3 regions of the Streptomyces griseoviridis genome follow, and region 1 is predicted to be linked to each of the others. Evidence: riboswitches for the same ligand, from Rfam matches in the RefSeq annotation. Region 1 holds a riboswitch; each other region holds the start of a gene.
The links. Region 1 has a riboswitch for cyclic di-AMP ahead of DDJ31_RS28235 (M23 family metallopeptidase). Riboswitches for the same ligand answer to the same signal wherever they lie in the genome.

Region 2: another riboswitch for cyclic di-AMP. It lies ahead of DDJ31_RS22570 (transglycosylase SLT domain-containing protein); the one in region 1 lies ahead of DDJ31_RS28235 (M23 family metallopeptidase).
Region 3: another riboswitch for cyclic di-AMP. It lies ahead of DDJ31_RS18605 (M23 family metallopeptidase); the one in region 1 lies ahead of DDJ31_RS28235 (M23 family metallopeptidase).

Annotation. Positions count from the first base shown of each region.
Region 1 covers NZ_CP029078.1:6,516,942-6,519,132, reverse strand. The annotation lists gene DDJ31_RS28240 (GntR family transcriptional regulator) at 1-357, opposite strand, end outside; gene DDJ31_RS28235 (M23 family metallopeptidase) at 547-1,311, opposite strand; cyclic di-AMP (ydaO/yuaA leader) riboswitch at 1,324-1,486, opposite strand; gene DDJ31_RS28230 (M16 family metallopeptidase) at 1,692-2,191, opposite strand, start outside.
Region 2 covers NZ_CP029078.1:5,229,942-5,232,132, reverse strand. The annotation lists gene DDJ31_RS22575 (CocE/NonD family hydrolase) at 1-433, shown strand, start outside; cyclic di-AMP (ydaO/yuaA leader) riboswitch at 707-884, shown strand; gene DDJ31_RS22570 (transglycosylase SLT domain-containing protein) at 887-1,357, shown strand; gene DDJ31_RS22565 (HAD family hydrolase) at 1,369-2,175, opposite strand.
Region 3 covers NZ_CP029078.1:4,386,847-4,389,037, reverse strand. The annotation lists gene DDJ31_RS18610 (PP2C family protein-serine/threonine phosphatase) at 1-764, shown strand, start outside; cyclic di-AMP (ydaO/yuaA leader) riboswitch at 995-1,152, shown strand; gene DDJ31_RS18605 (M23 family metallopeptidase) at 1,160-2,191, shown strand, end outside.

The DNA.
Region 1 (2,191 bases):
GTTGCCCCTCCTGGCCCGCTCCTGGCCCAGCCTGACCAGGCCGCGCAACACCTTGAGGTGGGCCTCCGTGCGGCGCTGCGCGGCCCGGGAGGCGCCCAGCGGCTCCAGGAGCATGCGCATCTCCAGGAGGTCGGCGGCCTCCTGCTCGGTCGGTTCGGCCACGCACGCGCCCGCGTGCCTGCGGGTGACGACGAACCCCTCGGCCTCCAGGGTGCGCAGCGCCTCGCGCACCGGGACCCGGGAGACGCCGTAGCGGCGGGCGAGCAGTTCCTCGGTGAGCCGGCCGCCGCGCTCGTAGACACCGGCGACGATGTCGTCCCGGATGGCCGTGCACACCGAGTGCGCCGGAATACGCATGACCGACCTCCGCCTTAATGCCCGTGAAACGTCGCCGATTGACGCGTGTTCCGTGACTCTATTGCAATGAGCGGGAATTTCCGATGGGGGGCCGGAATCCATGGATATTTTTTGGACAGCAGGGTGCCGGAAACGACGAAAACCCCGGCTCGTCCGAGCCGGGGCTTCTCACGGTCCTGCGGTGCGTCCTCAGATGTTCACGTCGTGTGCCCGGAGGTAGGCGACCGGGTCCAGGTCGGAGCCGTACTCCGCGGTGGTCCTGGCCTCGAAGTGCAGATGCGCCCCGGTGACGTTGCCGGTGTCGCCCGAGAGGCCGATCTGCTGCCCGGGGGTGACGGTCTGGCCCACCGAGACGCCGATCGACGACAGGTGCCCGTACTGCGTGTACGTGCCGTCGGCCATCTTGAGGACGATCTGGTTGCCGTAGGCGCCGCCCCAGCCGGTCTCGACGACGGTGCCGGAGCCGACCGCGTGCACGGAGGTGCCGGTCGAGGCGTGGAAGTCGACACCGGTGTGGCTGCCCGACGACCACAGGGAGCTGCCCGCCTGGTAGCTCGTGGAGACGTAGGAGCCGCTGATCGGCAGCACGAAGGTGTTGAGGCGCTTGCGCTCGGCCTCACGGGCGGCGCGCTGCCGGTCGGCCCGCTCCCGCTCGGCCTTCTCCTGGGCCAGCTTGCGCGCGGCCTCCTGGGCGGCCTGCTTGCGGGCGGCCACCTCGGCGGCCTGCTGCTGCGCGGCGGCCTGGGCGTCGATCTGGTCGGCCACGGTGTCGCCGAGGGAGATGACGGGGGTCAGTCCGGTCTGCTCGACCGCGTTCTCCGCCGCCATCGCCGGCGCGGCCAGGGTGCCGACCACTCCGGTGGTGGCGAGGGCCGCGACACCCGCGGCGCGGGCGGTGCCGCGCTGCATCCGGCTGGGCCGGCGGTGCTTCCCTACGGCGTGACTGAACGCCATGTGGTGGGTGTTCCTTTCCTTCCCTCTCGCCTACCGGGTTAGCTGACGGGTTCGGAGCAGGAAGGTCTCCTACGGGCCCCCACGACGGGCATGGGCGTCCGATTCACCCCAGGGACACAGGTGGGTCCCCGGCTCCCCTGGCTCGCGCCGTACGGGGACTCGGCGATGACTGCCCGGTGCCGCGGATGCGGCGCGGTGGCTGACGAACAGTCGGGGAGACCGTAGACGGGCCCACTTTCGATCCTCAAACAGATCACTGTTTTTGTTGCGCATCCCACAGGGCAGACAGGCAGCCTCTCCCCCAATTCGGACACGAAAGGGCCCCGATGACGTCTCCGTCACCGGGGCCCCGGCACGCGCGCGCGTGCGCGCCGCGCCCGCTACTCGGCCGCGACGACGCTCACTTCGCCGATGCCGAGCGCCGCGACGGACTCCTCGATCGCGGCGGCGTCACCGACCAGGACCGTCACCAGCCGGTCGACCGGGAACGCGTTGACGACCGCCGCGGTCGCCTCCACGGTGCCGGTGGCCGCCAACTGCCGGTACAGGGTGGCCTGGTGGTCGTCGGGCAGATGCTGCTCGACCTGGTCGGCCAGCGTGCCCGCGACGGCCGCCGCGGTCTCGTACTTGAGCGGCGCGACACCGACCAGGAACTGCACGGCGGCGTCCCGCTCGGCGTCCGTCAGCCCCTCGGCGGCGACCCCGCGCAGCACCTTCCAGAGGTCGTCGAGAGCCGGCCCCGTGTTCGGCGTGTCGACCGAGCCGCTGATGGCGAGCATCGCGACCCCGGTGCCGTCCGCCGACGACCGCAGCACCTGGCTGAACGCCCGCACTCCGTAGGTGTAGCCCTTCTCCTCGCGCAGGACGCGGTCGAGACGGG
Region 2 (2,191 bases), 1.3 Mb from region 1:
GCCGTCGCCCGCGATCTCCTTCGACGAGCCGGAGCAGGCGCCGCCGCTCGGGGTGAACTTCCCCGCCACCCTGGACGAGCCGCGGCCCGAGCGGCTGGTCGTGCGGGACGTCGCGGCGGGCACCTGGCGGCTGGAGGTCGACCCGCGCTACGGCGGCACGCGCGTGTACCCCGACGGCCTGGAGTTCACCGAGGACGCGCTGGAGACGTACACCGTCCAGGAGGCCGACCCGCTCTCCGCCCGCACCCGGTCCGACTGGTCGATCCGGCTGCACCGGCCCGAGCTGGGCTGGGACACCGCCGTCCGCACCCGTTCGGAGATCACCGCCGACGGTAACGACTTCATCACCTTCGACGAGGTGATCTGCACGGAGGGCGACGAGGTCCTCTTCCACCGGACCTGGGAGAAGCGGATTCCACGCACAGCCGGTTAAAGGCGAGTTGGGGTCATTGCCCGATTTGCCATACTTGGCGATTCCAGTGAGTTGGCTCACGCCGCGGCGCGCGCGGACCTCCGTCCCGCGCGGCGCGGCGCTCCTTGTGCGCCAAGGGGAGTTGACCCTTGGCGAGTGCAAAGGATCAAGCACCCCAAACCACCCTGATCAAGGTCAACCGGTCCGATGTGTGAATCCGGCACTTGTTCCGGACATGTGCTCTCGCATACGTTCCCGGCCTGTCGGGTGGACGCCTAATCCTGCCGCCGCCCGTACACCCATTCACCGAACGAACTCACGCACGGCAGGAGCGGGGGAACCAGGTAAGTCGCCGGACCGGGCCAGCGCCCGTGACGGCTAGGGGTGAAGTCGCACCGCCTGACAGCGGCGCGGCCGGGCAGCTCCCGCCCGAACCCGACAGCTCACCTCGCAGGCGACGGAGAGGAAACCGCCATGCCCGCCATCGCTCCCCGCCGCTCGCGCCTCGCCCGCAAGCTCGCCGTCCTCGGCACCGGCGCCGCCGTGCTCGCCCTCCCGGTCATCGGCGCCACCAGCGCTTCGGCCGCCGAACCGACCACGGCGACCGCCACCTCGCTCGGCTACTCGAACAACCTCGACGGCTGGATCCGCGCCTCGCTGTCCGTGATGGCCCAGAAGGGCATCCCCGGCACGTACAACGGCATCTACCGCAACGTGATCCGCGAGTCCTCCGGCAACCCCAACGCCATCAACAACTGGGACTCGAACGCCGCCGCGGGCATCCCCTCCAAGGGCCTGCTCCAGGTGATCGACCCGACCTTCGCCGCGTACCACGTCTCCGGGACCGTCTACGACCCGTACGACCCGGTCGCCAACATCACGGCCGCGTGCAACTACGCGGCGGCCAGGTACGGCTCGATCGACAACGTGTACGGCGCCTACTAGGCCGACCGCACTCAGTCGAAGATTCGTTCGAGGACGACGGCGATGCCGTCGTCCTCGTTCGACGAGGTGACCTCGTCGGCCACCCGCTTCAGTTCGGGATGGGCGTTGGCCATGGCGACCCCGTGGGCGGCCCACTCGAACATCGGAATGTCGTTCGGCATGTCCCCGAAGGCGATCGTCTCGTCCGGGCCGAGACCCAGGTGGTCGGCGGCCAGCGCAAGACCGGTCGCCTTCGTGATGCCGGATGGCTGGAGTTCGACGGTGCCGGGCCCCGACATCGTCACCGTGGCGAGGGAATCGACCACCGACCGCGCGATCCCCGCCAACTCGTCGTCGGACAGCTCGGGATGGCGCAGCAGCACCTTGCTGATCGGCGCGGACCACAGGTCGGCACGGCGCGCGACCCGCACCGCGGGCAGCGTCGGGTGCGGCATCCGGTAGCCGGGCTCGATCAGGGTCAGGCCGTCCACCCCGTCCTGGTCGACGGCCGCGTACACCTGGCCGACCTCCGCCTCGATCTTGCCGAGCGCGGTCTCGGCCAGCTCCCGGTCCAGGGTGACCGACCAGAGCAGCCGGTCCGCGCCCGCGTCGTACACCTGCGCTCCCTGGCCGCACACCGCGAGCCCCCTGCTGTGCAGGTCGTCGAGGAGCGGGCGCACCCGGGGCGCCGGGCGGCCCGTCACGACCAGATGCCGGGCGCCGGCGGCCGCCACCCGGGCGAGCGCGGCGCGGGACCGGTCGGACAGCGTGTCGTCGCCTCTGAGGAGGGTGCCGTCCAGGTCGGTGGCGATGAGTGCGTATGCGAGGGGTGCGGCCATGATCAGAGAATACGGA
Region 3 (2,191 bases), 2.1 Mb from region 1:
GCAGCAACGCCAGGCTCGCCTCCCAGCGCGAGATCGCCGAGGCCGCCCAGCGGGCCGTGCTGCCCGAGCCGGCCCAGCGGATCGGCGGATTCGACATCGCCGCCCGCTACGAGGCCGCGCAGGCCGACGCCTCCATCGGCGGCGACCTCTACGCCGTCCAGGACACCCCGCACGGCGTCCGCCTGGTCGTCGGGGACGTGCGCGGCAAGGGGATGGGCGCGGTGGGCGCCGTCGCCGTCCTGATCGGGGCGTTCCGGGAGGCGGCGGAGCAGGAGACCACCCTGGAGGCGGTGGCGCAGCGGCTGGAGCGGGCGTTCGCCCGGGAGGGCATCAGACGCGAGGGGCTGGAGGCCTCCGAGGGGTTCACCACCGCCGTCCTCGCCGAACTCCCGCACGGCGACGGCGTCGTCCGGATCGTCACCCGGGGCCATCCGCCGCCGCTGCTGCTCGGCCAGGACGGCACAATCCGTCCGCTCTCCCCCCACGACCACGCCCTGCCGTTCGGCATGGGCGATCTCGGCACCTGGCCCGACCGGGTCGAGGAGAGCGAGTTCCCGAGCGGCGCGATCCTGCTGCTGTACACCGACGGGCTGTCCGAGGCGCGGGACGAGCGCGGGGAGTTCTTCGACCCGGAGGCCAGGCTCGCGGGGCGGGTCTTCGCCGACCCGGGCACCCTGCTCGCCACCCTCGCCCAGGAGGTGCGCCAGTACACCGGCGGCGGCACCACGGACGACATGGCGCTGCTCGCCGTCCGCCGCCCTTGATCGTTGTCACCGGGGGTGAGCGGGCGACCTCCCTCCGATAACAACTGACACACGGTCAAAATCCAGGGGGTTTCGGCGGCGAGGTCGACTCGCCCGTCTTTCGGTGCTCATGGCCCGTACGTCCAGGCCGAATTCGTTAATGATCAAGGGGAACGGCTTGGAATCCCCACCCCGTGTCTATTAACGTTCGATAACGCAGCGCGGTCGTCCCAGCCGTCACAAGGCGGCTCCGCGCGCACGCGCCGAATCCCGCGAGGGAACCGGGGAACCACCACCTTGGGGTGAATCACGCGTCTGTCCGTCGTGCCCGCACGACAGGTATACGCGCGTAGGAGACCTTCCTGCTCCGAACCCGTCAGCTAACCCGGTAGGCGAGAAGGAAGGAGTGCGCCTACGTGGCGTCCAACAGGCCTGCTCCGACTGTGCCGACGGTCCCGGTGAACCAGGCCGTTCCCGGCCGGCCCGCCGCCGACACCTTCGGCTACGGCGACTACCGCACCGACGAGGGCCCCTGGCAGGAGTGGAACCCCACCGCCGAGGCCCTCCCGCCGGTACGCGGCAGGCACCGGGTCGCCAAGCAGCGCGGCGGCGGACTCGCCCGCAGCTCCACGGTCCTCGGCGTCGGGGTCATCGCCGCGATGGGCGCGGGCGGCATGGCCAGCGCCAACACCGGCAAGCCGCCGGTCTCCATCTCGATACCCGACCTGCCCTCCGTGGGCGCCGTCTTCGGCGACGACTCCGACGCGGAACCCGTGTCCGAGGGCTCGGCCACCGCGCTCAGCTCCCTCGGCGTGGCCACCCAGGAGACCACCGAGGGCGCCAGGGACGCGGGCGACCTGCTGCGCGACCGGATCATGGCGCAGGCCGAGAGCCAGCAGGTCCAGATCGACACCAAGGCCCAGGTCACCGCCCAGGAGGCCGCCGCGCGGCAGATCGCCGACGCCTCCGCCAAGGCGGAGAAGGAAGCCGCCGCCAAGGCCGCCGCCGCGAAGGAGAAGGCCGAGGCCCAGGCCGCGAAGAAGGCCGAGGCCGAGCGGCTCGCCGCACTGGCCAAGCAGTACACGCTGCCGACCTCCTCCTACACGATCACCGGCACCTTCGGGCAGGCCGGCTCCATGTGGTCGTCCGGCTACCACACGGGACTCGACTTCGCCGCGCCCACCGGCACCCTCATCAAGGCCGTCCACAGCGGCACGGTCACCGAGGCGGGCTGGGCCGGCTCCTACGGCTACCGCACGATCCTGACCCTCGACGACGGCACCGAGCTGTGGTTCTGCCACCAGTCCTCGATCAACGTCAGCGTCGGCCAGAAGGTCGCCACCGGTGACGTCATCGGACGCGTCGGCGCGACGGGCAACGTCACCGGACCCCACCTCCACCTGGAGGTCCACCCCGGCGGCCAGGCCGAGGGCATCGACCCGGCGGCG